4 regions of the Carboxydocella sp. ULO1 genome follow, and region 3 is predicted to be linked to each of the others. Evidence: riboswitches for the same ligand, from Rfam matches in the RefSeq annotation. Region 3 holds a riboswitch; each other region holds the start of a gene.

Region 1 (7,283 bases), on a different contig from region 3:
TTCTACTCCGCCCAAACTAGGCCCGATGACCGGAATGCTGGTAGAATTAATAAAGGCAATGGCTTCTTCTTCACTGCCCAGGTCAATGGTGATCACTGCTCCTGGTCCCCGGGCCTGGCGCTGGTGAATTTCCGCACCGGGATGGTCGCTGAAGCCGGGATAATACACCCTTTTCACCTTTTTTCTATCCCGCAGCCAGAGGGCCAGTTCCCGGGCGTTGCTTTGCTGCTGTTCCATGCGAATAGCCAGGGTTTTTAGCCCCCGCAAGGTCAGATAGGAGTCAAAAGGACTGAGAACTGCCCCAAAGGCCATCTGAACCAGCTTGATTTGCCGGGCCAGCTGTTCATCATTGACCACAATCAGACCCGCCAGCAGGTCACTATGTCCCCCGATGTATTTGGTCGCACTGTGGATCACCACATCAATGCCTAACGCCAGGGGTTTTTGCAAATAAGGGGTAGCAAAGGTATTATCAATCAGGGTAATCAGCCCCTTTTCCCGGGCCAGCTGGCTCAAAGCCGCCAGGTCGGTAATCCGCATCAGGGGATTGCTGGGCGATTCCACAAAAATCCCTCTGGTATTGGGTTTTATCGCCTTTTTTACCTGTTCCAGATCGGTAGTATCCACAAAATCAAATTCCACCCCATAGCGGGCAAAGAATTTGGTCAAAATCCTGTAAGTACCACCATAACAATCTTCCGTCACCAGTACATGCTCCCCGGTCGCGAATAAACAGAGAGCTGTAGAGATAGCCGCCATCCCGGAGCTGAAAGCAAAACCGTATTTACCCCCTTCCAGTCTGGCAATAGCCTGTTCCAGAGCTTCCCGGGTAGGGTTCTGGCCCCGGCTGTATTCATAGGGTTTGCGAGCAGGCAATTCCTCCTGGTCAAAGGTACTGGTGAGATAAACAGGGACATTTACGGCACCTGTATATTTATCACCCCGCGGACCCGCATGAACGTAAAGACTTTTTTCCTTTAAATCGCGTTCCATTTTCTATACCTCCCCGCCTAGAGCTTGTTCCAGATCTGCCAGCAAATCTTCCAGATGCTCCAGGCCAACTGATAAGCGCAACAAACAATCAGTAATACCCCTATTCCTTCTCTCCGTTTCCGGGATATCCGCATGGGTCTGGGTTTCAGGATAAGTCAACAGCGATTCTACTCCGCCTAAGCTTTCCGCAAACGAAATAAGTCTGATTTTGCTTAAGACCTCTAATGCCAGCTCCTTTGATTCCACTTCAAAAGACACCATAGCTCCTGGCCCGCTGGCCTGAGCAAAATGCCACTCTCTTCCCGGATGCTCTGCCAGGCCAGGATACCAGACTTTTCTTACCCTCGGGTGTTTATTTAAATAAGAAGCTATTCCGGCTGCATTTTGCTCCTGCCGTTCCAGCCGCACCGCCAGAGTCTTCAGGCCGCGCAGCAACAACCAGCTATCCTGTGGTCCCAGTATAGCTCCGCAGGCATTCTGATAAAAATACACCCGTTCCGCCAGCTCAGGGTCCTTGACTGCGACCAGGCCTGCAATCAAATCATTGTGCCCACCCAGATATTTGCTGGCACTATGAATAACGATATCCGCCCCCAGCAATAGGGGTCGCTGGCGCAGGGGAGTCATAAAAGTATTATCTACTAGCAATAATAATTGATGCCGCTGACAGAATTGGGCCAGGCGGGATAAAGGATAGATTTTCATCAACGGATTAGTAGGGGTTTCAATAAATACCGCCTTTACATCCTGACCTGCATAGTTTTCCCAGTCCGCCTCGCTGGTATTACTGAAATCCAGATAGGTAAAGGCCAGTCCGAGAGGACGCAGGATTTGTTCAAACAGACGATAGGTACCGCCATATAAATCATCACAAACCAGGATTCTATCTCCTGGCTTAAATATTTGAAAGACTGCTGTCAAAGCCGCCATGCCGGAACTAAAGGCAAAACCTCTACACCCGCCCTCTAAAGCGGCAATAGCTTCTTCCAGTACCTGCCGGGTAGGGTTGCCGGAGCGGGAATAGTCAAAACCGGTAGATTGCCCTGGGGCAGGATGAGCAAAAGTGGCCGTTTGATAGATAGGCATGGTAATACTGCCTGTCCCCTGATCCTTGCGAACCCCTAGCTGAGCCAGAATAGTTTCCAGCTGCATTTCCTTCTACCTCCTCCATTTACTTTATCCTTTTGGATAAGAAAAAAACCTGCCCAAGGCAGGTCTTGTTTGCACAAAACCGCCTTATCTACAGGAATTGGCACCAGGACGCTGGTTTACCAGCCGGTTGCCGGGTTTCATCGGGCCAGTCCCTCCACCACTCTTGATAAGGTCGTCTTCTTAATTTTAAGTTTTCCCATCGGATTTGTCAATAAAAGTTTCTGCAAAATTTTTTGTGCCGAGGAATATTCCATTGTATTTCGGAGAAAATATAAGAATGTCGGGAATAAACTATTAAAATCGAATCTACTTGCCATTGCAGAGTGGGCCGGAATGCGATAAACTATCAAATGTCGCTGACGAGTTCGGTAACGGCCCCTTGGTCAAGTGGTCTAAGACACCGCCCTTTCACGGCGGTAACACGGGTTCGAATCCCGTAGGGGTCACCATCATGGGCGATTAGCTCAGCTGGGAGAGCACCTGCCTTACAAGCAGGGGGTCGGCAGTTCGATCCTGTCATCGCCCACCATACGCGGAGCAGTGGTCTAGCCTGGTCTAGGATGCCTGCCTGTCACGCAGGAGGTCGCGGGTTCGAATCCCGTCTGCTCCGCCATCTCCGCTGGGGTGTAGCCAAGCGGTAAGGCAGCGGACTTTGACTCCGCCATGCGTTGGTTCGAATCCAGCCACCCCAGCCATTTCCAATGTGAGCCATTAGCTCAGTAGGTAGAGCACCTGACTTTTAATCAGGGTGTCGCTGGTTCGAGTCCAGCATGGCTCACCACTATTCGAAGTTCAAAGTTCGAGGTGCGAGGTTCGAAATCGTCAGCTTGCTCATTGAGCTTGATTAGAAACGAGCAGTACAAGGAAGCTGAAGCGAGGCACCGGAGGCGTACTGGAGGTACGTCGAGGACCACGAGGCAGGCGGCAACGCAGCCAGACGAAGCTTATAAAAAGCCGAAAAATGCGGAAGTGGCTCAGTGGTAGAGCATCGCCTTGCCAAGGCGAGGGTCGCGGGTTCGAATCCCGTCTTCCGCTCCATACAACATGCGCCCGTAGCTCAGCTGGATAGAGTAACAGACTACGAATCTGGTGGTCGCAGGTTCGAATCCTGCCGGGCGCGCCATTTATGTAGGGGAGTAGCTCAATTGGTAGAGCGGCGGTCTCCAAAACCGTAGGTTGCGGGTTCGAGTCCTGTCTCCCCTGCCATTTATTTTATTTGCATATAGACTGCGCCCGTAGCTCAGCTGGATAGAGCATCTGCCTTCTAAGCAGAGTGTCGCAGGTTCGAGTCCTGCCGGGCGCGCCATTTATTTATGGTGACCGTCGCCAAGTGGTTAAGGCACAGGGTTGTGGCCCCTGCATGCGTGGGTTCGACTCCCATCGGTCACCCCATATACGAAGTTCGAGGTTCGAAGTTGGAGGTTCGAACCTTTTTAATGCGAATCCTAAAGCCCCCATCCGCAGGGATGGGGGCTGTTATTTTTTATTAGAGTTGTACGCCAGGTAAGACTTCGGTCAAAGGAGTATAGGGCAGATCCAGAGCCTCAGCTACTGCCTGATAGGTCAGCTTACCATCGACAGTATTAACTCCACGGGCCAGAGGCTTGCTTTCCCGTACAGCTTTTTCCCAGCCTTTGTTGGCCAGTTCCAGAGCATACGGCAAGGTAACATTGGTCAGGGCAAAAGTAGAAGTTCGGGCCACAGCACCAGGCATGTTAGCTACAGCATAGTGAACCACACCGTGTTTTTCGTAAACCGGATCACTGTGAGTGGTTACCCGGTCAATAGTTTCTACTGAACCACCCTGGTCAATGGCTACGTCGACGATTACGGAACCGGGTTTCATTTGCTTGACCATTTCTTCGGTAACCAGTTTGGGCGCCCTTGCTCCCGGAATCAGAACCGCCCCGATGAGCAGGTCAGCAAAACGCACAGCCCGTTCGATGTTGTAGGAGTTAGACATCAGGGTTTTAATGCGGCCACCGAAAATATCATCCAGGTAACGGAGACGGTCAGCGCTCTTGTCAATAATGGTTACCTGAGCACCCATACCCATAGCCATCTTGGCAGCATTGGTACCTACCACACCGCCACCGATAATCACTACATCAGCAGCAGGTACCCCGGGCACACCGCCCAGCAGGATACCCTTGCCACCCTGGGGTTTTTCAAGGAAACGGGCACCGATTTGCACTGCCATCCGGCCGGCCACTTCAGACATGGGAGTCAGGAGGGGCAGGGTGTGGTTGTCCAGCTCAACGGTTTCGTAAGCAATGCCCACTACCTTCCTGGCCAGCAGGGCCCGGGTCAGTTCCGGTTCGGGAGCCAGATGCAGATAGGTGAACAAGACCTGGCCTTCTTTGAAAAGGTCATATTCCTGCGGCAGGGGCTCTTTTACCTTCATAATCATATCGGCAGCAGCAAATACTTCCTGAGGAGTGGCCAGAATTTCCGCCCCAGCAGCAATGTATTCTTCGTTGCTAATACCGCTGCCTGCACCGGCATTGTTTTCAATTACTACCTTATGCCCGGCAGCTACCATTGCCTGGACACCTGCCGGAGTAATAGCAACCCGGTTTTCATTATTTTTAATCTCTTTGGGTACACCAATAATCATAAAAAACATACCTCCCTTGAATTTCTGCACCATCTACTATTGCAAAAATTGTGCCGATTTGTCGAATAGCTTATTAATAAGGTTCCCGGTTCCCATTCTTTTATTTTGGCAATATTAGTTTCCAATTATGGCAACGAAAATTGCCGATGGCAAGATTAGTTGCCATCGGCCAGCTGATATTTCTTGATTTTATTTTGCAAGGCAGTGTGAGATAGCCCTAGCGCTTTAGCCGCCTGGCGCCCACTTTTATACCGACTGAGGGCCTGACGTATAACTTCTTTCTCCACTTCAGCAACAATTTCAGCCAAAGTGCGCATTTCCCCAAAATTGTTTCTGGGAAGGGTTGAGCGCACTTCCTGATTTCTTTCCAGGAGTATATGCTGTTCCTGCAGACGCGGACCCGCTGCCAGATTCATAGCCCTTTCAATTACATTTTCCAGCTCGCGGATATTGCCTGGCCAGTCATAACTCTCCAGCCGCTTCAGAGCCTGAGGTTCAATGACCTGGACATTTTTGTCCAGGCGCTGGTTAAACTTTTCAATAAAACTTTTCACCAGACCGGGGATATCTTCTTTTCTCTCGCGCAAGGGGGGCAAATATAGAGGGACAACATTTAAACGGTAGTAAAGGTCTTCCCGAAAACGCCCATTTCCAATCATTTCCTCCAGGTTGCGATGGGTAGCACAGATGATGCGGACATCTACCGGAATTTCCTCTTGCTCCCCAATTCTTCTCACTCTCCCTTCCTGCAATACTCGCAAAAGCTTGGCCTGCAGATGGGGAGATAGTTCTCCGATTTCATCAAGAAAAAGGGTACCCTGGTGTGCAAATTCGAATAGCCCCTGTTTACCGCCTTTTTTGGCCCCGGTAAAAGCTCCTTCGCCATAGCCAAACAATTCCGCCTCCAGCAGGGAGTCAGGCAGGGCAGCGCAGTTAATAGGGACAAAGGGCTTGCCCCGCCGCCGGCTAGCCATGTGGATGGCCCGGGCCAGCAGTTCCTTCCCCGTACCGCTCTCCCCCCTGATTAAGATAGTGGAATTGCCTCTGGCTACGGTCTGCGCCAAATCGATTAGGGGGCGCAAGGAGGGACTGGTCTTGAGAATATCTGCAAAAGTGGTCATTGGCGGCTGGGTTACCGAGTAAACCAGCTGTCTGACCTCACTCATATCCTTGATACTGGCTACCACCCCGATAACCCGGCCCTTTTCATCTTTAATCGGACGTCCGGTAGTCAGGAAGTGCAATCTCCCCCGCCTGGTATTGAGAATCATTTCTTTATGGGAATAGGGCTGCCCATCCTGCAAGCATTTGAGCATGGGAATATCCGGGCTTAAAATTTCCGCTACCGGTCGGCCCAGAGCTTCCTGCCGCTTAATGCGGAAAATAGTTTCCGCTACCGGATTAATGGTTACGATTTTGCCCTCCTGATCGATAGCCAGAATACCATCACTGATGGAATCCAGCAAGGCCTGTAAGTGCCATTCCCGTTCCTGGTGGGGCATGCGCTCAATCAGTTCGACGTCCTTGACTCCTTCCACCTTATGCAATAGCAGGTTAATCCGGCTGAAATCCAGGCCCGTCGGCAGTTCCGCTTCCATAAACATAACATTGGGGGAAAGTTCAAGAGTAATGATGTTAACTTGTTGCAGGGAAAGCTCCCTGGCTATATCAGACAAAATCCCTACCCGATCCTGGTAGACAATGCGAAATCGCAGTATAGCCATAATTCCCCTCCTAGCAGGGTCGGCGATACTCTTCCGGCAATTCGGCAAGATAATTTAAAGCAAAGGCATCTTTAGGATTAAATTCCAGTGCCTTATAGAAACATTTAGCAGCATCCTCCAACTGACCCCGCTTCTGATACACCAGGCCCAGGTTTGTCCATAAACCAGCATCCTTAGGTTGTTTAGCAATAGCCAACCAGAGATAATCTGCTGCTTTTTCCAGTTCTCCCTGGACAAAAAGACACATAGCCAGCTCATTGTAAGCGGAAATAAACCAGGGAGCCTGTTTTACTGTTTCGCTTAAAACAGCAATCGCTTTATCATATTCCTCTAGATAACGATACGTCAGCCCCAGGTAGTATTTTGCTTCCCACCAGTCGGGATATTTTTTTACCAGGGGTTGAAGCAGCAAAGCTGCCTGCTTCAGTTTGCCCTGAGCCAGTGAAGCTCGCCCGCTTTTAAACTGGGATTCTACCAGTTCTATTCTATCGATATCATTGATTAATTGCTCAATCTCCGCCTCTACTTCTGCCGGCACTCCCAGCTCCCGGGCTTTTTGCCAGGCTTCTTTAGCCTCAGCCCAGTCGCCTAGATGACGATAAACAAACCCTAGACGGTACCAGGGCAGAGCCCAGTCCCCTTTAATACAAATCGCTTTTTCCAAATATTCTTCCGCTTTTTCCAGCATTTCTTCCCTTTTGCTGTTTTCATTAGCCCTGGCCGCTTCTTCAAGAAAATACATGCCATAATTATAGAGCAACTCCGGCTGATTGCCATCTAGACGAGCAGCTACCTGC
Region 2 (7,283 bases), on a different contig from region 3:
AATATCCCGGGGCTAATGGGTCTGGTTTTGCAGAACATAACAGTGATTCTCACCGCTTTTGCCCTGGTGCGGGAGCGGGAACGGGGGACTCTGGAGCAAATCATTATTACTCCCATCAAGCCGGTGGAACTGATTATCGGCAAACTGGTTCCTTATGTATTTATCGGCTTTTTTGATCTCTTGCTGGTACTGGCGGTGGCGGTTTTCTGGTTCGGGGTGAAAATTTCTGGCAGCGTGGCGTTGCTGCTGGCGTTAGCTACTATCTTTCTGGCCTGTGCGCTGGGGATGGGTATGTTTGTTTCTACCGTTGCCCGAAACCAGCTGCAGGCTATGCAGATGGCCTTTTTGATTCTGTTGCCCAGTATTCTTTTGTCCGGGTTTTTGTTTCCCCGGGAATCCATGCCTAAAATCATCTATTGGATTGGGCAGGTTCTACCATTAACCTACTTTTTGCAGATTGTCCGCGGCATCGTGCTGCGGGGAGCGGATTTTTCCCATCTCTGGCAGGTATCATTCTGGCTGGCTGTGCTGACGGCAATCATCTGTACTCTTTCCGTTTTGCGCTTCCGTAAACGGCTGGATTAAAAGAGATTGAGCAAAGCCTCTACCACCCTGGCGTCAAAGCGGCCGGCAACCGCTTCCTGGCGCAAGAGGTGGTAAATTTTTTCCCTGGGCAGGGCAGCCCGATAGGGACGGTCATCAGCCAGGGCCTGATAATAATCAGCTACTGCCAGGATACGAGCGGGCAAGGGCAGTTGGTCTGCCCGCAGACGGGAAGGATAGCCACTGCCATCCAGTTTTTCGTGATGAGCGGCGGCCCAGAAGGCCAGCTCCTCCAGACCGGGGATTTCCATCAACAGCCGTTCGGTATAATAGGCGTGGGCGATGATGCGGCTGTATTCCTGGGGGGTGAGCTGGTCTGGCTTATCCAGGATAGCCGAGGGGACAGCCAGCTTGCCCAGGTCATGTAAGAGACCAGCCAGATAGAGCTGACGGCACTGAGCGGTTGGCAGGCCCAGGGCCTGGCCCAGGTAGAAGGCGGTATTGGCAACCCGGCGGCTGTGGGTGGCGGTATAGGGGCTTTTGGCATCCACCAGGTCAGCGAAAAGGAGGGCTAAATGTTCCAGGGATGCTAGCTGGATATCCTGTTCAAAAACCTGGCTGCGGCGGCGGATGGCCTGGGCTAAATTGCGATGGGCCAGGTCATAATAAACACGAGGTTCCTGCAAAAGTTCCAGACAGGCATCGGCTACTACAGGAGCCAGGCGTTTGCCTTTTTCCTTTTCCACAAAGGCGACAATCCGTTCCTGCACCGGTAGCAGGTCATAGTCCTGGCCAAACTGGTTTTCAATCTGATCGGCCAGGAAAAGGAGCTGGGCTTCTATGGGAATCTCCTCACCGCTCAAGCCCAGTGGGAAACCGCTGCCATCCCAGGCTTCGTGATGAGCAGCAATAATAGGAGCGATTTCAGTTAACAAAGGAAGCTGGGCGGACCAGCGGGCCCCGGCCAGAGGGTGAGATTCTACCGGGAGCTGAGCATTGATTTTGCCGATATCATGGAGCAGACCGCCATAAAAAACCAGGAGCAGGCGGTCAGGAGCAAGTCCCAGTTTTTCGCCGGTGCGTAAGGCCAGATATGCTACCCGCTGGGCGTGCTCCAGTTTTTTGTTTTCCGCCAGGTCCAGGGCCAGGGAGAAGGTACTGATTAAAGTGAACAAAGATACTTTCCAGCTATCCATTTTTTTTTTTGCCACTCCTTTGCAGGTATTTGCTGCCTGATGAAGAATATCTTAACATAAAAACTTTTGACAATCTATGATTTTTGTAATATGATATAACTAATAATAATTCCTAATAAGCTCAAATGCAAGGGGGTATTTTAAATGGATAGAGTTGGAGCGATCAAAATAAAAGAAGGGATTTACTGGGCAGGGGCCCTCAATCCGGATTTAAGGGTATTTGATATTGTGATGGAAACAGCCCATGGCACTACATATAACTCTTATGTTGTCAAAGGGGCAAAGATAGCGGTATTTGAAACTGTCAAGGAGCGCTTTTTCTCCGAATACCTGACCCGGCTGAAAGAGGTAGTGAACCCTGCTGATATTGATTATATTATCGTTGACCATACTGAACCGGATCATGCTGGCAGCGTCTTTGCTCTGCTGGACCTGGCTCCTAATGCCAAAGTGGTGGGGTCCAAATCTGCTTTGCGCTTTCTGAAAGCCATTACCAACCGGGAATTTCCGTCGATTGAGGCCAAAGAGGGCATGACTATAGACCTGGGAGGGAAAACCCTGCAGTTTATTATGGCCCCCTTCCTGCACTGGCCGGATTCTATGTATACCTACATTCCCGAGGACAAAGTGCTGATCACCTGTGATAGTTTTGGCAGCCATTACAGCAGCCCGCTGATTTTCGATGACCTGGTCGGGGATTTCAGTTCTGACCTGCGTTATTACTATGATGTAATCATGAGTCCTTTCGTCAGCTACGTACTGGAGGCCATCAATAAAATCCGCAATTTGCCCATAGATGTATTCTGTCCTGGACATGGTCCTGTTTTGCGCAGCAAGGGCTGGGAAATTGTTGACCTCTATGAACAGTGGAGCAAACAATTGCTGGCAGAGCAGCACCAGGGTCCGGTGTTGATCGCCTATATTTCAGCTTATGGCTACACCAAGGCGATGGCGGCAGAGATCGCCCGGGGGATTGCCAGTGTCAATAGCTGTGAAGTAGAAGTGGTGGATATTACCGAAATACCGCTGAGCGAGTTGAAGACAAAAATAGAACGAGCCCGGGCTTTTCTGGTCGGCTCCCCTACCATTAACAGGGATGCTGTCAAACCCGCCTGGGATATGCTCTCGGTGGTATGTCCCATCAAGAATAAGAACAAACCTGTTGCCGCTTTCGGTTCCTATGGCTGGAGCGGGGAGGCAACCAGAATGCTGGAGGAACGGATGAGTGCCCTGGGCCTCAAGGTAGTGCAACCGGCATTGCGGGTCAACTTTAAACCCAGTGAGAAGGAACTCAGGGACTGTTTTGAGTTCGGGGTGGCCTTTGCTCAAAGCCTGGGCAAAGATGAAACCGGTCGCTAGAGGAGATGGGAAAGGGGTATGGCCGATGGCAATAGTAATTTTGGGCGGCGGGGTAGCTGCTGTTAGTGCCATAGAAGGCATTCGCCAGCAGGATAAAGAGCAACCGGTTGTTCTGGTTGCAGCAGAAAAGTACCTACCATATTACCGTTTGCGCCTATCCTTTCTTCTGGGCCAGGAGTTTGAGGTAGAAAAGTTTTTGTTAAAACCTCCGGCCTGGTATCAGGAAATGGGGGTGGAGCTAAGGCTGGGAATAAAGGCGGAAAGGATTGATCCCGCTTCCCGTCAGGTGTGGTTAGAAGACGGAAGTGTCCTTTCCTATTCATCCCTGATTATAGCCACCGGAAGCCGGGCCTTTTTGCCACCGGTACCGGGCAATCAGCTGGCAGGAGTTTTTACCCTGCGCACGGCTGAGGATGCCCAACGAATCAATGAATTCGCCCGGCCAGGCCAAAAAGGGATCATCATCGGAGGGGGACCGCTGGGGCTGGAAGCGGCCTGGACTCTCAGTCAGCGCGGTATTCAGGTGGCGGTATTAGAACACAATCCGCGTTTGTTGCCTCGCCAGGTGGATGAAAAAGCTTCAGCCTACCTCCACCGGGCTGCCCAGAGAGCGGGGATTGAATTGGTGCTGGCTGCCCAGGCCCAGGCCATTACCGGCACGGAAAAAGTAGAAGCTTTGCAACTGGCTGATGGCCGACAGCTGCTGGCGGATTTTATTCTCTTTTCCACTGGAGTACGGCCCAATCTGGAAATAGCCCAGGCTGCCGGACTTGCCTGCCAGCGGGGCATTGTGGTCGACCGGTTTCTTCGCACTTCCCTGGACCAAATCTGGGCTTGCGGGGACGTGGCGGAATACAATGGCCAGGTCTGGGGGCTGTGGCCAGTGGCTCAGGCTCAGGGGCGGGTAGCCGGGATGAATGCTGCTGGCGCTGAGGAAAAATATGTAGAGGTGCCGCCGCCATCGATTCTTAAAGTCATGGGCACGTCCGTCTTCTCCATAGGCAACTGGGCTGAGAGTGGTAGCCAGAAAGTCAAGGCAGACGAAGAGGGTTTTTATTGCAAATTGTGTTTCCAGGGCCGTCAGCTCACTGGTGCCATAGTCATTGGAGATGAGGGCCTGGCCCGGCAGTTAAAACGGGCGGTGGAAAAAGGCATGGAAACGGATCCGGAAGCAGATTTTTCCCGGATTCTGGCGGATCTGGGACAGGGATAAAAAGAAAGGAGATGTTCTTATGGAAAAATACGTCTGTGTTATTTGCGGCTATGTCTATGACCCGGCAGTTGGGGATACGGATAATGGGATTGCTCCTGGCACTCCTTTTGAAGCTCTGCCGGCAGACTGGGTTTGCCCCATGTGTGGCGCTGGCAAGGAAGATTTCGAAAAAGAGTAAGGCTTTTGGCCCCGGGAAAGCCCGGGGCCTTTCTGGCAAGGAGGATTAGATTGTATGCGCAAGCTATTGTTGCTTGTAATTGTATTGCTGGTCATCATTACTGGCTGTGCCAGACAGACTACCTCTCCTCCGCAGCTGGATAATAAAACGGCGGCCATAGTGAACGGCGAAAAGATCAGCACCGTTGACTTTGAACGCCGGGTAGAGAAGAAAAAGTTTGTCCTCACGGCTCAGGGCACGGATTTTAACGGGCCCAGCCGGGAGCATGCCCTGACCATGCTCCGGGAAGAGGTAATCGCTGACCTGGTCAGGGAAACTTTATTAATGCAGGAGGCGACCAGACTAAAGCTGATAGCTACTGATGCGGAAGTAGAGGCGGTTATCAAGGAAATCCGGGCCAATTTTCCCGATGAGGCCACCTTCCAGGCTACAATGCAGGCCCGGGGGCTGACAGTGGAGGCGATGCACAAATATAACCGGCTCCAGCTGACACGACAGAAGCTGGTGCAATACTGGGGCGGGGAGGATAAACTGCAGGAAAGGTTGGCAGAGGTGGAAAAAAAGGCGAAGATCCGTATTAATGATCAGGTAGTGGAACGGATATTGCAAGAAATTTAAATATAATCCCCACTAACTATATTGACATACTTAGATATACATGCTATTGTTATACTACACAAATAAATAGGCGACTCTTATCGCGAGTGGTGGAGGGACTGGCCCGATGAAGCCCGGCAACAGCCGCCTGAAGGCGGAAATGTGCCAAATCCTGCAGGCAAAAGCCTGAGAGATGAGAGGGAAGCATGGTTATGCCAGGCGCCTCTCGGGCGCTTTTAATTTTTTCAAGAAAGGGGAAAGGATAATGAACAAAAAACCAGGCTTTGATACGATTGCACTTCATGGCGGGCAACAACCTGATCCTGCTACTGGAGCCAGGGCTGTGCCCATTTATCAGACTACATCCTATTGCTTCCGTGATTCCCAGCATGCGGCCGACCTGTTTGCCCTGAAGGAAGCGGGCAATATTTATACCCGGATTATGAATCCCACTACTGATGTGTTTGAACAGCGGATGGCCCAGCTGGAAGGAGGAGTAGGGGCACTGGCTGTTTCCTCCGGTCAGGCGGCTATCACTTTCTCCATCCTTAACCTGGCCCAGGCCGGTGATGAAATCGTAGCTTCCAGCAGCCTTTATGGCGGGACCTATAACCTGTTTGCCCACACCCTCCCTAAACTGGGGATCAAGGTGATTTTCGTCGACTCCCGGGATCCGGAAAATTACCGACAGGCTATTACCCCTAAGACCAAAGCCCTTTATGGAGAACTGATCGGGAACCCGCGCCTGGATGTGCTGGATATAGAAAGGGTGGCGGAAATCGCCCATGAAAACGGGATTCCCCTGATTGTGGACAACACCCTGGGGACGCCTTACCTCTGCCGGCCCATAGAACATGGAGCGGATATAGTGGTCCATTCGGCCACCAAGTTTATCGGAGGCCATGGGACTTCTATTGGCGGGGTCATTATTGACGGGGGCAAATTTGACTGGTCGGCCAGTGGTAAATTCCCCGGTCTGACTGAACCCGACCCCAGCTACCATGGGATGAAATACCATGAAGCCCTGGGACCGCTGGCTTATATCGTTAAGGCCAGAGTGCAGTTATTGCGGGATCTGGGTTCCTGCTTGAGTCCCTTCAACAGCTTCCTTTTCCTGCAGGGTCTGGAAACCCTGTCCCTGCGCATGGAGCGGCATAGCAGCAATGCCCTGCAAGTAGCCCGCTGGTTGGAACAGCATCCCCTGGTAGAATGGGTTAACTATCCTGGTTTGGCAAGCAGCCCGGAATACGCCAGGGCACAAAAATACCTGCCCCGGGGCCAGGGAGCTATCCTGACCTTTGGCATTAAGGGCGGTCTGGAGGCAGGTCGGAAATTTATCGATAGCCTTGAATTATTCTCCCATCTGGCCAATGTAGGGGATGCCAAATCCCTGGTCATTCATCCGGCCTCTACCACCCACCAGCAATTAACTCCGGAACAGCAATTGACAACCGGGGTAACGGAAGAAATGATCCGTCTCTCCATTGGTTTGGAAGATGTCAATGACCTGATCGCTGACCTGGATCAGGCCCTGCAAAAAGCCCAGGCCTAAGGCCTGGACTTATTTTTGCAGTAATAGACGGGCACCGATAACCAGGAGCAAGAGACCGGCCAGGTGGGTCCAGTGGGGCTGTTTGGGCGTAAGACCAGCCAGGCCCAGATAATCCAGCAAGGCGGCGGTGCTGACCTGGCCGACGATAATTGCTGTAGTGGCGGAAATGGCCCCCAGGCGGCTAATGCCCAGCACGACGGTAGCAATAATGGCTACATTGATAAAACCCCCCAGATAGGCATACCAGGGGACTGTACTGATTTTCCCCCAGGTTGGAAAACCGGTACCGGTAAAAATCAGCACCGCCCCCACTCCCGCCAGTCCCAGCAAATGTACCAGCAGGGTGGCAGGCCAGAGGCCGAGGTTTTTGTTGAGCAGGGTGTTAAGTACCCCTTGTACAGCCATCAGGGACCCGGCTGCCACCGGAATCAACAGTGCAGTCCAATTGCTCATTATCTCCCCTCCCGTGTCGAAAAAGATAATTACATTTATTATTCTGGCTATTAATGTAATGTTTTATGTAAAAAGAGGATTTTTTTGCAGCAGGGAGAATACAAATAAATTATTAGATAGCAGGCAGAATAACTCGGGCTCATAGCGGAGAAAGGGGCTTGGGGAGATGAAACTGAATCTGAGGACCAGGTT
Region 3 (7,283 bases):
GAAGTCCTGTCCCTGCTGGCTAAAGGCTATACCGATAAGGAAATCGCTGGTTTTCTCATCATTTCCGAAAAAACAGTGCGCAATCATATCCGCAATATCAAACAAAAATTACGGGCCAAAAACCGGACCCAGCTGGTTTTGCTGGCCCTGCAAAATGGATTATCCAGTTAAAAACAGGCGCAGGCCTGTTTTTTTCTTGCCCTTCCCGGTCATAATAACAGCTGAGGTGGTTGGAAACATGCGCAAACAAGTAACGGATTATCAGCGCTGGATTACTGTGGCCCTGGTGATTGTCGGTTATCTGGCTATGACCCAGTTTCGCACTGTACAAAAAGCCACAGGGGTAGAACCCTCCAAACTGCGCAGTGAATCCATTCTAACAACCCTGGTTCAGGTGGAACAGGACAACTATGCCCTGCAGAGGGAGAGTGCTGATTTACAGCAACGGATTCGACAATTTGAGCAAGCGAAAAACATCAATGAAGCCCTGATGCGGGAAAAACAGGAAGCGGAGCTACGAGCTGGCCTGACCGGACTGAAGGGGCCCGGTATGACGGTGGTGCTGTCAGACAGCCAGCTGCCCAGGGAAGCGGGGATTGATCCCAATAATTATTATATCCATGAATCCTTTTTGCGTTCAGTGGTCAATGCCTTCTGGACAGGCGGGGCAGAGGGGGTGGCCATTAATGGCCAGAGACTGATCAGCACCAGTGAAATCTTCTGCGGTGGTACCACTATTTTTATCAATGGTGAAAATGTTGCTCCGCCCTATGTGATTCAGGCTATCGGTGATCCCCGGGCCTTGCGCACTTCCCTGGATATTGATGCCCTGCCATTGCTGACCAACTTGCAGCGGGATTATGGCATCGGCCTGGATGTGCGGGAGGAAAAGGAAATCCGGCTGCCGCCCTATCAGAAGAAGGTGGATTTCAAGTACGCCCGGCCGGTGAGAGAGGGGGAATAAGGATGAGAACGGAAATCTGGGCCCGGGTGGCACTGGTGGCCCTCTGTCTGGGGATTTTGCTGGGAGTGGAAATCCGCACCGCCCGGGAAGTGAGGGAAATGGAGGCCAAATCCCAGGTGCGCTATCGTTCGATGCTGCAGCTGCTGGAAAAAGCTCAGACCAGACACCGGGAATTGGTTAAGGAAGTAAAGAAACTGAAAAAACGCATCAGCGATTTTGAACGGGGAGCGGTGGTGAGTGCCCGGACCCGGGAAATGATGGATGCAACCGAAAAAGCGCGGATGCTGGCAGGGGAAAAGGCAGTGGAAGGCCCGGGGATAGTGATTCAGATTGATGATCGGCAGGGGGCAACTACCATTATCTATTCCGGGGATTTGCAGGATTTTATCAATATACTCCGTTTTGCCGGAGCAGAGGCTATTGCCGTCAATGGCCAGCGAATTGTGGGCACTACCGCTGTTCATGAGGCCGGACAAAACCTGCTGATTAACAAGGTACCGGTGAACCGGCGGGAGGGGGTGCCCTATGAGATTATGGCTATTGGTCCCCCTGACCGGCTGGAAAGCTATATTAAAACTACCTACGGGCTGTGGAAAGACCTGGAGGCAGCGGGAGTGCGTCTGACTCTGACCCGCCAGGAAAGATTGTTGCTCCCTGCCTATAAAGGTGGCTATCTCTTCCGTTATGGCATTGCATTCTGAGTCTGCCTATGGTAGAATTTTTCTTGAAAGGAGGCATGGTTCAAATGAAAATCACTAAAGAAATGGGCATTGGTGAAGTAGTTGCCAAATATCCGCAAACTATCCCCGTATTTCAAGCTCATGGCATGGGTTGTTTTGGCTGCGCTGCGGCGCGTTTCGAAAATATCGAACAGGGTGCTCTTGCTCATGGCATAGACGTGGAAAAACTGATGCGGGATCTCAATGAAGCCGTTGAAAAGGCTTAATTAAAAGCAAGCGGCGGGAAAGAGGCGAAAGGCCTCTTTTCTTTTATAACAAAACGGAGTGGAAAAAATGGCTGTAACTGTATTCTGGTCGGAAAAACTGGCTACAGGCCGGTTTATCCGCCGCTTAAACCGTTTTGCTGTGGAAATAGCTACTGCAACAGCAGCCAGTTTGCGACTGCATTTGCCCAATTCCGGCCGGTTGCGGGAACTGCTGGTACCAGGTGCGGAGGTGCGCTGGCTACCCCGGCCTGAGCGGCAGGGAGTAACCGTCGGAGACCTGCTGCTGGTGGCGTACCAGGGGCGCTGGGTCTGCGTGGATGCCAGGGTACCCAATCAGCTGGCAGAAGCACTCCTGGGGCAGGGACTCTGGCCAGGCCCCTTGCCCTCCATCCAGAAACTGCGCCGGGAGGTAACGGCTGGTGAAAGCCGTTTTGACCTGGGCTGGCAGGGAAAAGAGGGGCAGGGGTTTCTGGAGGTCAAGTCAGTTACTCTGGTAGTAGAGGGAGAGGGACGCTTTCCCGATGCTCCGACGACCCGGGGAACCCGGCATCTCCAGCATCTGGCTGAACTGAGTCGACAGGGGTACTGGACCGGGGTGCTGTTTATCATCCAGAGGGATGATGCTCTCACTTTTGTCCCCAATCACGCCACCGACCCGGCTTTTGCCGCAGCATTAAGTAGCGCGGCTGGAGCTGGTGTGCATATCGCAGCTGCTCTCTGCCCGGTGGACGAAGACGGGATCGCTTTTCGGCAATGGCTGCCGGTGAGATTAGCATGAAAAAAGTGGTCAGCATCAGTCTGGGTAGTCCTGCCGGGGATTTTTGCTGGCAGGGCCGGATTGGTGATGAGTTCTTACAGGTGGAACGCCGGGGAGCAGGGGGAGATATTCAGCGGGCCGCTGCCTGGCTCAGGGAGCTGGATGGACAGGTAACTGCCCTGGCCCTGGGGGGAGTGAACCTGGCCTACCAGTTGCCAGGCCGGAGCTGGCCCCTGCCGGAAGGACAATTTCTGGCCCGTCAGGTCAGACAGACGCCGCTTTATGATGGCAGTGATTTTAAAGCGAGCTGGGACCAGCAGTTGATTCTGAGCCAGGCTGAAAAATGGCGGGGGAGCAGAGTGCTGCTGGCTTCTGCCCTGGACCGCCCCTGGCTGGCTCAGGCTCTGCTGACCAGCGGGGCAGACCTCTGGCTGGGGGATGCCTGGCTGGCCCTGGGTTTGCCTCTGCTTTTTCCCGGTCTCAAGGGTTTTCAGGTGCTGGCCCGGCTGACCATGCCTGGTTTAAGGCGGCTGCCCTTGCGTTATCTCTATCCCCAGCGGCAACAGCAGGAAGGGCAGCGACGCTGGCGGCCCCTGGGCCCGCGGACTTTTGACTGGCTGGCCGGGGATAGCCATTTGCTGCAAAAGGGAGCCGGACACTGGCCGCAGGCCCGGATCCTGGCCAGCACTGTCAGGCCCCGGGATTTAACGCCTTTTGCCGGGCGTTTATACTATCTTTACCCCTGTCTGGCACCTGGCCTCAGTCCGGGGGCCAATCTCTGGGAAGCCATCGCTTCTGCACTGAGCATGGATGGCATCGGATTCTGGCAAAAATATCACAGCTTTGCAGGCAAGTGCCTGGGGGAGGGCAAATTATGCTGACAATCTGGCAATTGTTTCTGGCTTTTTTTAAAGTAGGCATTTTCGGCTATGGTGGCGGCCCGGCAGCCATTCCGCTGGCCCAGCAGGAAGTGGTGGAAAATTACCACTGGATGAGTAAAGAGGAATTCACTGATATGCTGGCCATGGCCAATGCCCTGCCCGGACCTATTGCCACCAAGATGGCAGCTTATGTAGGTTATAAAATGGCCGGCTGGTGGGGGGCGGTTGTTGCTCTGGCTGGCGTAGTGGTGCCCACTGCCGTAGCGGTGGTGGCCCTGGGGGCTTTTTTCTGGCGTTATCGCCATCACCCGGGGATTGCAGGGATGTTGAAGGCGGTACGGCCCGTGGTGGTTGTGCTGCTGATTCAGACAGCCTGGGAAATGGGAGCAAATGCCTTTCCCGACCAGTTCACCTGGATAATTGCGGCTGCTTCCCTGCTGGCCCTGCTCTGGCTTAAAATCCACCCGGCCTGGGTGATTTCAGTTAGTATGGCCCTGGGTTTTTTTCTGCAAGTGGGACTTTTTAAGGAGGGACGGTAGTTATGGCAGTAAAAGTAACAGGAATCGGCAGTTTGCCCCATCAGGAGATTGAAGCAGGACTGGCATTAATCCAAAAATATATGGGAGACTGGCCGCACTGGCCGCAATTTCCCGCCCGGGGCTGGCAGGAGGAGTTTGTACCCCAGTATGTTTCCCCGCTCATCCAACTGGGTCTGGTAGAAAAAAGAGGTACAAAACTGGTTTTTGCTACCGACGGGGAAGATTTTGCCCTGCGTCTGGCGGATTTCTACGAACTTTACCTGGCAGCTCAGGAGGGGGAGAGCAGGGCTCTGGCCGCTTTTGCCCTGCCGGAAGCAAGTGCCAGCGGCCTTTACGCCCTGGTCCGTTCCATTCAGGCTGGCAACTGGCAGGCCCAGGGAGTAAAAGGCCAGCTGAGTGGCCCCATTACCATCGGCTTTCAGCTCTTGCAACCCGATGGCCGGGCGGCTTACTATGATGAGCAGTTGAGGGACGTGATCCTGAAGGCCTGTGAAATGGGAGCCCGCTGGCAGACCCGTTTTTTGCGGGAAGAAACGGGGTTGCCGGTAATAGTCTCGGTGGATGATCCAGGTATCTATGCTCTAGGGCTATCCACCCACATTACCCTGACCCGGGAAGGCATCAAGGAGGATTTGACCACGGTTATGACTGCCATCAAGGCCGAGGGCGGAAGAACCGGTCTGCATTGCTGTGCCGGTACGGACTGGTCCATGGTGATGGAATGCCCGCTGGATATTCTCTTCTTTGATGCCTATGAATATCTTACCTCCTTGCTGGTACATATACCGGCTTTGCAGGCCTATTTCCAGCGAGGTGGGGAAGTGGCCTGGGGACTGGTACCCACTTCTCCCCGGATTGAGACTGAGACCGCAGAGTCCCTGCTGGCCCGCTGGCAGGAAGTGCTGGCAGCCCTGGAACAGCGAGGACTGGACCGGGAACTGGTGCTGCCCCGGAGCTGGCTGACTCCCAGCTGTGGCACAGGAACCCTGTCTGTGGCAGCAGCGGAAAAGGTTTACCATATAACAGCTGAGCTGGCGGAAAAAATTTTCTAAAACAGTTGACATTTTCCCCTGATCTGCATAAAATAGCTTTGTAAACAATTTCATAGGAATTCGTACTCTTATCCAGAGAGGTGGAGGGACTGGCCCGATGAAACCCGGCAACAGCCCATGCGTTGGGGACGACGGATGGGAAATGTGCCAATTCCTGCAGGTGTTTACCTGACAGATAAGAGGAAGAAGGCTATTTATGTCCTCTTCTGCTTATCTGCAGGAGAGGATTTTTTGTTTTCGGGAAAGGGGTGCAGACGATGAGAAAACAGAACCAATGGCAAAAAATTCAGGGGCTGCAACAGTTGCTGGCCAGAGAAACCTGCTGGTATGCTTACAGCCGCAGTGCCTGGTACCGGCAGCTCTGGGATCGCTGGCAACTCCATCCCAAGGACCTGACCGACTGGCAGGTATTTGGCCGCTGGCCCCAGGTGGAAATAGATGATTGGCCGGAAGGAATTCAGCTGACTGAAGAAGAATACTGGAATGGGTTGATCACCGTTACCGATGGCCGGGGTGGCCGCCGGCTGGTGCCCTATACCAGCAAGGACAAGGAACAGGGGATTGAGGCCTACCAGACTCTCTTTCAATTTGCCGGTATCGGCAAAGGGGATAAGGTGGTAATCTGCCCGCCCCTGCCGGGCCTGCTGGACTGGGCCGTTCCGGCCCTGGAACGGCTGGGAGCCTTACCGGTGTTGATTGAAGCCCGGGCTCTGGCCTCCACCCTGGTGGGCAAGGAACCCACCGTGCTGATCATGGGAAAGGAGCAACTGCCTTACCTCTATGGGCTGCCCCTGAAACGGCTGTTGCTGGTCTGGCTGGAAGGGGAAGAAGGGGGCCTGGCGGAGGCCATCCAGGAGGCGCGGCAAATCAGCAACGGGGAGGTAACGGCTCTGGTGCAGCCAGCCTGGTTGCCCTTCCCGGCAGCCATTACCTGTGAAAAGGGCAGTATCCACTGGTTGCATGAACATGTTCTGGCCCAGCAGTCTCCTGGCAACCGACTGCTGCTGACCAGCCTGCGCCTGCAGGCCTGGCCCCTGGTCCGATATGTCAGCCAGCTCAAAGGTATCTGGTCCACTTCCCCCTGTGCCTGTGGTCGGGATGATACTCCGGTGTTGATCAGCCTGGCTACCTGGGGCAAGGAAAAGAAAAGGGGGGGCCAGAGCAATGCCGCAGCCCGCTAAATCCTGTCAGCTTTGCCAGACCTGTCTCAAGCAGCAGACCTTTGACATTTGTCCGGTGCGAGCCTGTGCCAAAGGCTTGAACAGCGGGCCCTGTGGGGGCACCAGGCCGGGCGGCCAGTGCGAGGTGGGCAGCCGCCGCTGCGGCTGGGCCCTGATCTTTCAAAAAGCCAAAACCGCTGCAGTTGCTCTGCCAGCGAATGCGGGCATCAATTTGAAATTCTACGGATAAGGAGAGGTAGCCTTGTTGCAGCAAAAACTGGCTCAGGGGCGTCAGGTATTAACGGTTGAGTTGCCCCCGCCCCGGGGGATTGCTTTTCAGGAAGTGCTGGAGCTGGCCCTTGCTATCAAAGAGAAAGTTACAGCTTATAATATCACCGATAACCAGCGAGCGGTCATGCGCATGAGCCCGGTAGCAATGGCCGCTCTTTTGCTTCAGGCTGGCCTGGAACCTATTTGCCAGTTTACCTGCCGGGATCGCAACCGTTTGGCTCTGCAGTCGGAAATCCTGGGGGCAGCAGCTCTGGGAGTGCGCAATTTTTTGCTGCTAACCGGGGACCATACGCTGGTGGGGGACTGTCCTGGCGCCAAACCGGTTTTTGACCTGGATTCGGTCCAATTGCTGGCTGCTGCTGACAATTTGCGCCGGGGTTTTGCCTTAAACGGTGAACCCTTGCAGGGAGTACCGGATTTGTTTCTGGGGGCGGTGGTCAACCCGGCCCCGGAACTCAGGGAAATGCAGATCTGGAAACTGCAGAAAAAAATCCGGGCCGGGGCAGCCTTTGTCCAGACCCAGGCCATCTATGACCCCGGCATCCTGGCGGATTTCCTGCAAGAGGCGGGGGAATTGGGCGTCCCCATCCTGGCCGGGGTGATACCACTGCGTTCCGCCCGGATGGCGCATTTTATGAATGCCAACATTCCCGGCATTCAGGTGCCCCCGGCTATGATTCGCGCCCTGGAAAA
Region 4 (7,283 bases), on a different contig from region 3:
CCATTGGAAAAAGGTTTCGCTGGGCCATTTCACCATATTACCTGGCTGTAATGGACTGGAACAACCCCGATGATCCGGTGCGTCTGCAAGCCATCCCTCAAATCCAGGAACTGCAGGATGAAAAAGGAGAACTTGATCCCATGGGTGAAGAATACTCTTCCCCTGCTCCCGGCATTACCAGGCGTTATCCTGATCGATTAATTATCAATGTTACCAACCAGTGTGCCATGTACTGCCGGCATTGCCAGCGAAGACGCAATATCGGTACAATCGATCGCCATCTGGCCCTGGATCAGCTGGAACAGGCCCTGGATTACATTCGGAAAAACCCGGAAATCCGGGATGTGCTGATTACCGGCGGTGATGCCCTGTTGCTTTCCGATTCCCGTCTGGACTGGTTATTAACCGAGCTGGATCGGATTCCCCATGTGGAAATCAAGCGCATCGGCACCAGGGCACCGGTAACCCTGCCCCAGCGCATTACTCCAGAGCTGGCCGCTATATTAGAAAAGCATCCGCCTATATATATAAATACCCAGTTCAACCATCCCCGAGAGGTCACCCCTGAAGCTAAACAGGCCATTGACCGCCTGATTAAGGCCGGAGTGGTGCTGGGCAACCAGGCCGTGTTATTAAGGGGTATTAATGATAATCCTCATGTCATGAAAAAGCTGAACCAGGAGTTACTCAAGGTTCGAATCCGTCCCTATTATATCTTCCATCCCAAAAAAGTACTGGGTACAGCTCACTTCAGTGTCCCCATTACCACAGGAATAAAAATTATTGACCAATTGCGAGGCCAAACTTCTGGCCTGGCAGTTCCCCAGTATATCGTAAACGCACCAGGTGGTCTTGGTAAAATCCCTGTTAGTCCTGACTACGCTAAAGTAATAGCCAAAGATCATGCCATTTTACGTACCTGGGAAAATAAATTAATAAAAATTGAGTTTTAACTCTTGACACTTCCTGTAATACCTGATAATTTATTTATCGTTGGCTTACGATAAACGCATAGGGATAAGACTCTTATCCAGAGAGGTGGAGGGACTGGCCCGATGAAACCCGGCAACAGCCGTCTATGAGACGGAAATGTGCCAATTCCTGCAGGCAAACTGCCTGAGAGATAAGAGAGGTAACCTGTATAAAAAGGCACCTCTCGGGTGCCTTTAATTTTTAGCACAGGAGAGGTAGCAATGATCAGAATTACTGAACTAAGTAAAGTTTTTCAAGGCCCCAATGGACCGGTACAAGCCCTGAAAAATATTAACCTGTCTGTATCCAAAGGGGAAATCGCCGGCATCATCGGTTACAGCGGTGCCGGAAAAAGTACACTCATCCGCTGTGTCAACCTGCTGGAAACTCCGACTTCAGGTACCATTGTCGTCGATGGACAGGAGATTACCAGCTTGCGGGGTGAACAGCTGCGCCAGGCCCGGCGCAAAATGGGCATGATTTTTCAGCATTTTAACTTACTTTCTTCTCGTACCGTGCGGGAAAATATCGCCTTCCCCCTGGAAATCGCCGGTGTACCCCGGGCGGAAATCAAAAAGCGCGTCGATGAATTGCTGGAGCTGGTTGGCTTGACCGATCGGGCCGACAACTATCCGGCCCAGCTCAGTGGAGGCCAAAAACAGCGGGTTGGCATCGCCAGGGCTCTGGCCAGCAATCCCAGTGTCCTGTTATGCGATGAGGCAACCTCAGCCTTAGACCCTGCCACCACCCGGTCTATCCTGCAATTATTGCTGGATATCAATCAGCGGCTGGGACTGACCATTTTACTTATCACCCATGAAATGGATGTGATCAAAGAAATCTGTGATACCGTCTATGTCATGGAAGCTGGAGAAATTATCGAATCCGGCCCGGTACTGGATGTGTTTGCCCACCCCACCCGGGAGACCACCAGAGCCTTTATCGAAAGCCTGTATCAGCTGGACCTGCCATCAGACTTCTACCGGCAGATTGTCCACCGGCCCGGTTTTCACCGCCTGGTTCGGCTTGTCTTTACCGGCGTCAATGCCGCTGAACCGATAGTGGCCACCCTGGGGCAAAAATTCGCTGTAACAGTAAATATCATGGCCGGCAATATCGACTATATCAAGGGACAACCCCTGGGCATCCTGACTCTGGACATCAGCGGTGACTCCCTAGAAGTGGAAAAGGCCCTTAGCTACTTACACACAACCGGGCTAAAGGTGGAGGTGCTGGAATATGAGTTCTAATGAATTGCAACTGCTCTGGGTAGGCCTGGGGGAAACCCTGTATATGACCGGCATCGCTCTGGTACTATCCTATATCTTTGGTTTGCCCTTGGGAGTAATCCTGGTAACAACTGAAAAAGGACACATCTGGGAAAGCCCTCTCCTCAACCGGACTCTGGGAGCTATCGTCAATGCCACCCGCTCCATCCCTTTTATTATCCTGCTGGTGGCAGTTATCCCTCTGACCCGGTTACTGGTGGGAACATCTATTGGCACTACTGCTGCCACAGTGCCCCTAGTCATTGGTGCTGTTCCTTTTGTCGGCCGGATGGTCGAAACATCTCTCAAAGAAGTGGACCGCGGCCTGGTGGAAGCAGCTTTAGCCATGGGAGCAACCCCGCTCCAGATAATTTTTAAAGTCCTGTTGCCAGAATCCATCCCTTCACTGATTCTGGGTGCCACCATTACAGCCATTACCCTCATCGGTTATTCAGCCATGGCTGGTTTTGTCGGCGGCGGCGGTCTGGGAGACCTGGCGGTCAAATACGGATATTATCGCTATAAGACCGAGATCATGCTGGCCACCATCGCGGTGCTGGTTATTCTGGTCCAAGTCATTCAAAGTTTTGGCAACTATCTTGCCAAGCTATACAATAAAAAACATAAATAAGGAGGTAACAAAAATGTTCAAACGCAAAGCTCTGACTCTCATCACCGGTCTGGCCCTGCTGGCAGGATTAATCAGCGGCTGTGGCGGCCAGCAGGAAAAGGCAGCTGAACAACCCGCTGCCAAAGAAACAGTAGTACTTAAAGTAGGTGCCACCCCCGTTCCCCACAAGGAAATTCTGGAAGCAGCCAAGCCGCTGCTGGAGAAAAAAGGCATCAAGCTGGAAATTGTGGAGTTTACTGACTACATCTTGCCTAACAAAGCCCTGGCTAATGGTGAATTGGATGCCAATTACTTCCAGCACGTCCCCTATCTGGAGGACTTCAGTAAGGAAAACAAGCTGGATCTGACTTATACCGTCAAAGTTCACTTCGAGCCGATGGGTATCTACCCCGGTAAAGTCAAAGACCTGGCTCAACTGCCGGAAAAGGCCAAAATCGCAGTGCCCAATGACCCCACCAATGAAGCCCGGGCTCTGCTCCTGCTGGAAAAGGCCGGTCTGATCAAAGTCAAGCCCGGAGTAGGCTTAAAGGCCACCAAACAGGACATTATCGAAAACCCCAAACAGCTGGAAATCCAGGAACTGGATGCCGCCCAGATTCCCCGTTCCCTGCCTGATGTGGATCTGGCAGTCATCAATGGTAACTATGCTGTCGAGGCCGGTTTGAACGCCGGTAAGGATGCCCTGGTTTCTGAAGACAAAAACAGTGAGGCTGCCCAAACCTTTGGCAATATTATCGCTGTTCGTAAAGGGGACGAGAACAAGGAAGCTATCAAGGCTCTGGGTGAAGTCCTGCTCAGCCCGGAAATCAAGAAATTCATTGAAGAGAAGTATCAGGGAGCAGTTCTGCCCCTGTAAAGGAAAAGAGGTCCCAAATCCGGGACCTCTCTCTCATTTTAAACCCCGCGAACCCGGTTTGACTGCCGGTTCCCCGGCCTGGCAAAGGGGACAGACTTCCGGTTCCCAGGCCACTGCTGCCACAGTTAGTGCCTTGTAGAGGGGTACGCCAAAATCAGCCCTGCCGTTACTGCGGTCCACCAGAACGGCTACCCCTACCACTTCTCCTCCTGCCGCTTTGACCACATCAATAACCTCTTGAACAGAACCGCCGGTGGTGATAACATCTTCTACCACCAGCACCCGTTCTCCCGGCCTGATGCTGAAATTGCGGCGCAACCGCATTTTCCCCTCTTCCCGTTCCGTGAACAGAGCCCGTTTGCCCAGCTGCCGCCCCATCTCATAAGCTACGATCACTCCACCCATAGCCGGTCCTACTACCACATCTATTTCCGGTTCTTCCCCCAGTTGTTCCACCAGACTGGCACAGATCATGCGGGTATATTCAGGGTATTGTAAAACCTGGGCGCATTGCAGGTAGCGGTCACTGTGTTTTCCTGAGGTCAGCAAAAAATGTCCCTGCAGTAAAGCACCACATTTCTCGAAAATGGCAATCACATCAGCCTGACTTAACATCTCATCTACCTCCCTCTGCTAGAGCCTCAGCCATTTCCTCTGCCACCCGGCGCGCTGCCTCGCGAGGATCAGCACTGCCGGTAATCGGCCGTCCTACCACCAGATAATGGGCCCCTGCCCGCAGAGCCTGGGCCGGGGTCATGATGCGCTGCTGGTCCCCTGCTGCCGCCCAAAGAGGACGGATGCCGGGGATAACAGTAACGAACTCAGGGCCACAGGCTTGCTGTATTAAAGGCAGTTCCCGGGAAGAAGCTACCACGCCATCCAGGCCGCATTGCCTGGCCAGGCGGGCCCAGGCCTGGACGCGCTGGCCGATTTCCTCTTTTTGCCCCAGAGTGGCTTCCCATTCGCTCTGGCTAAAACTGGTCAGGACGGTAACCGCCAGCAACAGTGGCCGCTTGCCTGCTACTGCACCGGCCTGAGCCCCGGCCAGAGCTGCTTTCAGCATGATTGGTCCCCCGGCGGCATGGACATTGAACATCTCCACCCCATAGCTGGCCAGAACCCGGCTGGCCTGTTCCACAGTATTGGGAATATCATGCAGTTTCAGGTCGAGAAAGACTCTGAGGTTATTCTGGCGAAACCAGCTGAGCAACTCAGGGCCACAGCTATAATAAAGCTGCATCCCCACTTTGTACATACCTACATAGTCGGCAGTGAGGCTGACCAGGCGCTGGGCTTCCGCCAGTGTATCTACATCCAGGGCCAGAATCAGTTTTTCCACGGCCATTATTCCTCCTTCCTGTGGGCGGCCCCGATGAGTTCACCCAAATCCCTGACCCCTTCCCGGCGGCAGAACTCCTCGATTTCCGCCAGGATCCGCCAGGGAGCCCGGGGGTCCACCAGGGTAGCAGTACCGATGCTGACCGCACTGGCACCGGCCAGGAAAAATTCGATGGCATCCTCCCCGCTCATAATACCTCCGCCACCGAGCAGAGGCATTTCCGGTAAAGCCTGATGAACCTGCCAGACACAGCGCAAAGCCACCGGCTTGATGGCCGGTCCGGCCAGACCCCCAAAAATATTGGCCAGTACCGGCCGTCGGCGCCGGATATCAATGGCCATTCCCTGCAAGGTATTGATCAGGGAAAGGGCATCAGCCCCTGCTTCAGCAGCAGCCCGGGCTAGAGCCACGATGTCCGTTACATTGGGGGTAAGTTTGATTATCACCGGTTTGGTGGTATGGGCTTTAACCGTTCTGGTTACCTCGGCCAGGGCTTCAGCCTGGGTGCCGAACATAATGCCCCCTTGTTTGACATTGGGACAACTGACATTGACTTCAATAGCTGCAATCACCGCTTCTCGCTCCAGGCGGGCAGCCAGCTCCCCGTACTCCTCTACTGTATTGCCGGAAATATTGGCCAGAAAAGAGCATTGAAAAGCTGTGAGCCGAGGCAGGACATCCCGGCACAATCCTTCTATCCCCGGGTTTTCCAGTCCGATAGCGTTGAGAACCCCGGCCGGTGTTTCTGCCAGACGGGGAGTTGGATTGCCTGCTCTGGGAGTAAGGGTAGTGCCTTTCAGGATTACTCCCCCCAGCTGGTTCAAATCTCCGAAAGGAGTGAGTTCCAGCCCGAAGCCGCAGGTACCGGAAGCTGTCAGTACCGGATTGGCCAGCTGCAAAGCCCCCAGGCTGGTAGTGAGGTTGGGCTCAGTCATTCAGCACCACCTCCTCGATGGCAAAGACCGGCCCTTCTTTACAGACCTTTTTGCCACCACAGTCACAGCCCAGGCAGATGCCAATGCCACAGGCCATAGTCTCTTCCAGGGAAACCTGTCCGGCCATACCATATTGCCGGGCTAGTTTAACTACCGCTTTAAGCATGGGCAAAGGACCACAGGCATAGAGATAGTCCGGCCTTTCCCGTTCTAGATAAACTGCCAGCTCCTCGGTAACCAGGCCCTGCCGACCGACGGAACCATCTTCAGTGCTAATATGTACCGGAATGCCCAGAGCAGCGATGGGTTCCACCCCTACCAGATGGGCCTCGCTTCTGGCGCCGGTGAAAAAGCGGCTTTCCAGCTCAAACTGGGCCAGCACCTGGGCAATGGGCAGCAATGGAGCATTGCCAATTCCTCCTCCCACCAGCACTGCCTTGTTAACCTCAGGAGGCAGACGAAAGCCCCGGCCTAGCGGGCCCAGCAGGCTTAAAGTTTCCCCGGGTCTACGCTGCCATAACCAGGTTGTTCCCTTACCCCGTAGCTGGTAGAGCAGCTGGATCTGCCCATCATCGGCGAGGATATTATGCAAGCTCAAGGGCCGGCGCAGCAGGGGATCCAGACTCCCCTGCTCCCGGCAAGCTACCATGACAAATTGTCCCGGTTTGGCATACATGGCGATTTCCGGTACTTCTATGGTTAAAAGACTGTAATAATCATTGAGATGGCGGTGTTCCAGGATTTTCCCGTTATATACTCCGGTCCCGGCCACTGGACTGACCTCCTTTCCTTAATACCACTGTCTTTCTCCTCGGCCCAGGCGCGGGTAATCCTGCAGGGCGACCAGTTGCCATTTCTGGCCCCGGGTAAGGTCAGCCAGCACTTTTAGCATCTCCCGGGCCGTATCCAGAGAAGTGGCACAGGGGACGCCATATTCGGCTGCTGCCCGGCGAATCTGGAAGCCATCCCGCTGGGGCACCTTGCCTCTGGTCATGGTATTGATTACCAGCTGGATTTTATCCTCCCGCAGGTAGTCCAGAATATGGGGGCTGCCTTCCCGGATTTTGTTGACCTTTTCTACCGGCAATCCAGCTTGTTGTAAGTATCGCCAGGTACCACCCGTAGCCAGCAATTTATACCCCAGATCCAGGAATGAGCGGGCCAGCTCCAGGGCTTCTTCCTTGTCCTTATCGGCAATTGTGAGCAGGACCGTGCCTTCCCGGGGAAGCTGCCAGCCTGCTGCCCGCAGGGCTTTGTAAAAGGCCATGGTATATTCATGGTC

What was found. Region 3 has a riboswitch for S-adenosylmethionine ahead of ULO1_RS07175 (hypothetical protein). Riboswitches for the same ligand answer to the same signal wherever they lie in the genome.
Region 1: another riboswitch for S-adenosylmethionine. It lies ahead of ULO1_RS08475 (PLP-dependent aspartate aminotransferase family protein); the one in region 3 lies ahead of ULO1_RS07175 (hypothetical protein).
Region 2: another riboswitch for S-adenosylmethionine. It lies ahead of ULO1_RS08285 (homocysteine synthase); the one in region 3 lies ahead of ULO1_RS07175 (hypothetical protein).
Region 4: another riboswitch for S-adenosylmethionine. It lies ahead of ULO1_RS13905 (methionine ABC transporter ATP-binding protein); the one in region 3 lies ahead of ULO1_RS07175 (hypothetical protein).

The regions. Positions count from the first base shown of each region.
Region 1 is NZ_BDLQ01000058.1:61,636-68,918, forward strand. It holds gene ULO1_RS08470 (PLP-dependent aspartate aminotransferase family protein) at 1-993, opposite strand, end outside; gene ULO1_RS08475 (PLP-dependent aspartate aminotransferase family protein) at 997-2,145, opposite strand; SAM riboswitch class I at 2,227-2,318, opposite strand; tRNA gene ULO1_RS08480 (tRNA-Glu) at 2,519-2,594, shown strand; tRNA gene ULO1_RS08485 (tRNA-Val) at 2,599-2,674, shown strand; tRNA gene ULO1_RS08490 (tRNA-Asp) at 2,680-2,758, shown strand; tRNA gene ULO1_RS08495 (tRNA-Gln) at 2,766-2,840, shown strand; tRNA gene ULO1_RS08500 (tRNA-Lys) at 2,851-2,926, shown strand; tRNA gene ULO1_RS08505 (tRNA-Gly) at 3,109-3,183, shown strand; tRNA gene ULO1_RS08510 (tRNA-Arg) at 3,192-3,268, shown strand; tRNA gene ULO1_RS08515 (tRNA-Trp) at 3,276-3,351, shown strand; tRNA gene ULO1_RS08520 (tRNA-Arg) at 3,375-3,451, shown strand; tRNA gene ULO1_RS08525 (tRNA-His) at 3,462-3,537, shown strand; gene ald (alanine dehydrogenase) at 3,632-4,762, opposite strand; gene ULO1_RS08535 (sigma-54-dependent Fis family transcriptional regulator) at 4,918-6,486, opposite strand; gene ULO1_RS08540 (tetratricopeptide repeat protein) at 6,497-7,283, opposite strand, start outside.
Region 2 is NZ_BDLQ01000058.1:20,944-28,226, reverse strand. It holds gene ULO1_RS08315 (ABC transporter permease) at 1-585, shown strand, start outside; gene ULO1_RS08310 (HD-GYP domain-containing protein) at 582-1,739, opposite strand; gene ULO1_RS08305 (FprA family A-type flavoprotein) at 1,884-3,098, shown strand; gene ULO1_RS08300 (NAD(P)/FAD-dependent oxidoreductase) at 3,124-4,311, shown strand; gene rd (rubredoxin) at 4,331-4,489, shown strand; gene ULO1_RS08290 (SurA N-terminal domain-containing protein) at 4,544-5,107, shown strand; SAM riboswitch class I at 5,182-5,286, shown strand; gene ULO1_RS08285 (homocysteine synthase) at 5,352-6,638, shown strand; gene ULO1_RS08280 (DMT family transporter) at 6,648-7,091, opposite strand; gene ULO1_RS08275 (diguanylate cyclase) at 7,258-7,283, shown strand, end outside.
Region 3 is NZ_BDLQ01000034.1:31,444-38,726, reverse strand. It holds gene ULO1_RS07215 (response regulator transcription factor) at 1-171, shown strand, start outside; gene ULO1_RS07210 (DUF881 domain-containing protein) at 239-964, shown strand; gene ULO1_RS07205 (DUF881 domain-containing protein) at 967-1,665, shown strand; gene ULO1_RS07200 (DUF1858 domain-containing protein) at 1,710-1,910, shown strand; gene sfsA (DNA/RNA nuclease SfsA) at 1,978-2,688, shown strand; gene ULO1_RS07190 (hypothetical protein) at 2,685-3,548, shown strand; gene ULO1_RS07185 (chromate transporter) at 3,542-4,087, shown strand; gene ULO1_RS07180 (hypothetical protein) at 4,090-5,139, shown strand; SAM riboswitch class I at 5,205-5,321, shown strand; gene ULO1_RS07175 (hypothetical protein) at 5,397-6,320, shown strand; gene ULO1_RS07170 (methylenetetrahydrofolate reductase C-terminal domain-containing protein) at 6,304-6,549, shown strand; gene ULO1_RS07165 (methylenetetrahydrofolate reductase) at 6,562-7,283, shown strand, end outside.
Region 4 is NZ_BDLQ01000132.1:90,953-98,235, forward strand. It holds gene eam (glutamate 2,3-aminomutase) at 1-953, shown strand, start outside; SAM riboswitch class I at 1,024-1,130, shown strand; gene ULO1_RS13905 (methionine ABC transporter ATP-binding protein) at 1,194-2,222, shown strand; gene ULO1_RS13910 (methionine ABC transporter permease) at 2,212-2,871, shown strand; gene ULO1_RS13915 (MetQ/NlpA family ABC transporter substrate-binding protein) at 2,885-3,727, shown strand; gene pyrE (orotate phosphoribosyltransferase) at 3,761-4,342, opposite strand; gene pyrF (orotidine-5'-phosphate decarboxylase) at 4,344-5,072, opposite strand; gene ULO1_RS13930 (dihydroorotate dehydrogenase) at 5,072-6,001, opposite strand; gene ULO1_RS13935 (dihydroorotate dehydrogenase electron transfer subunit) at 5,994-6,773, opposite strand; gene carB (carbamoyl-phosphate synthase large subunit) at 6,792-7,283, opposite strand, start outside.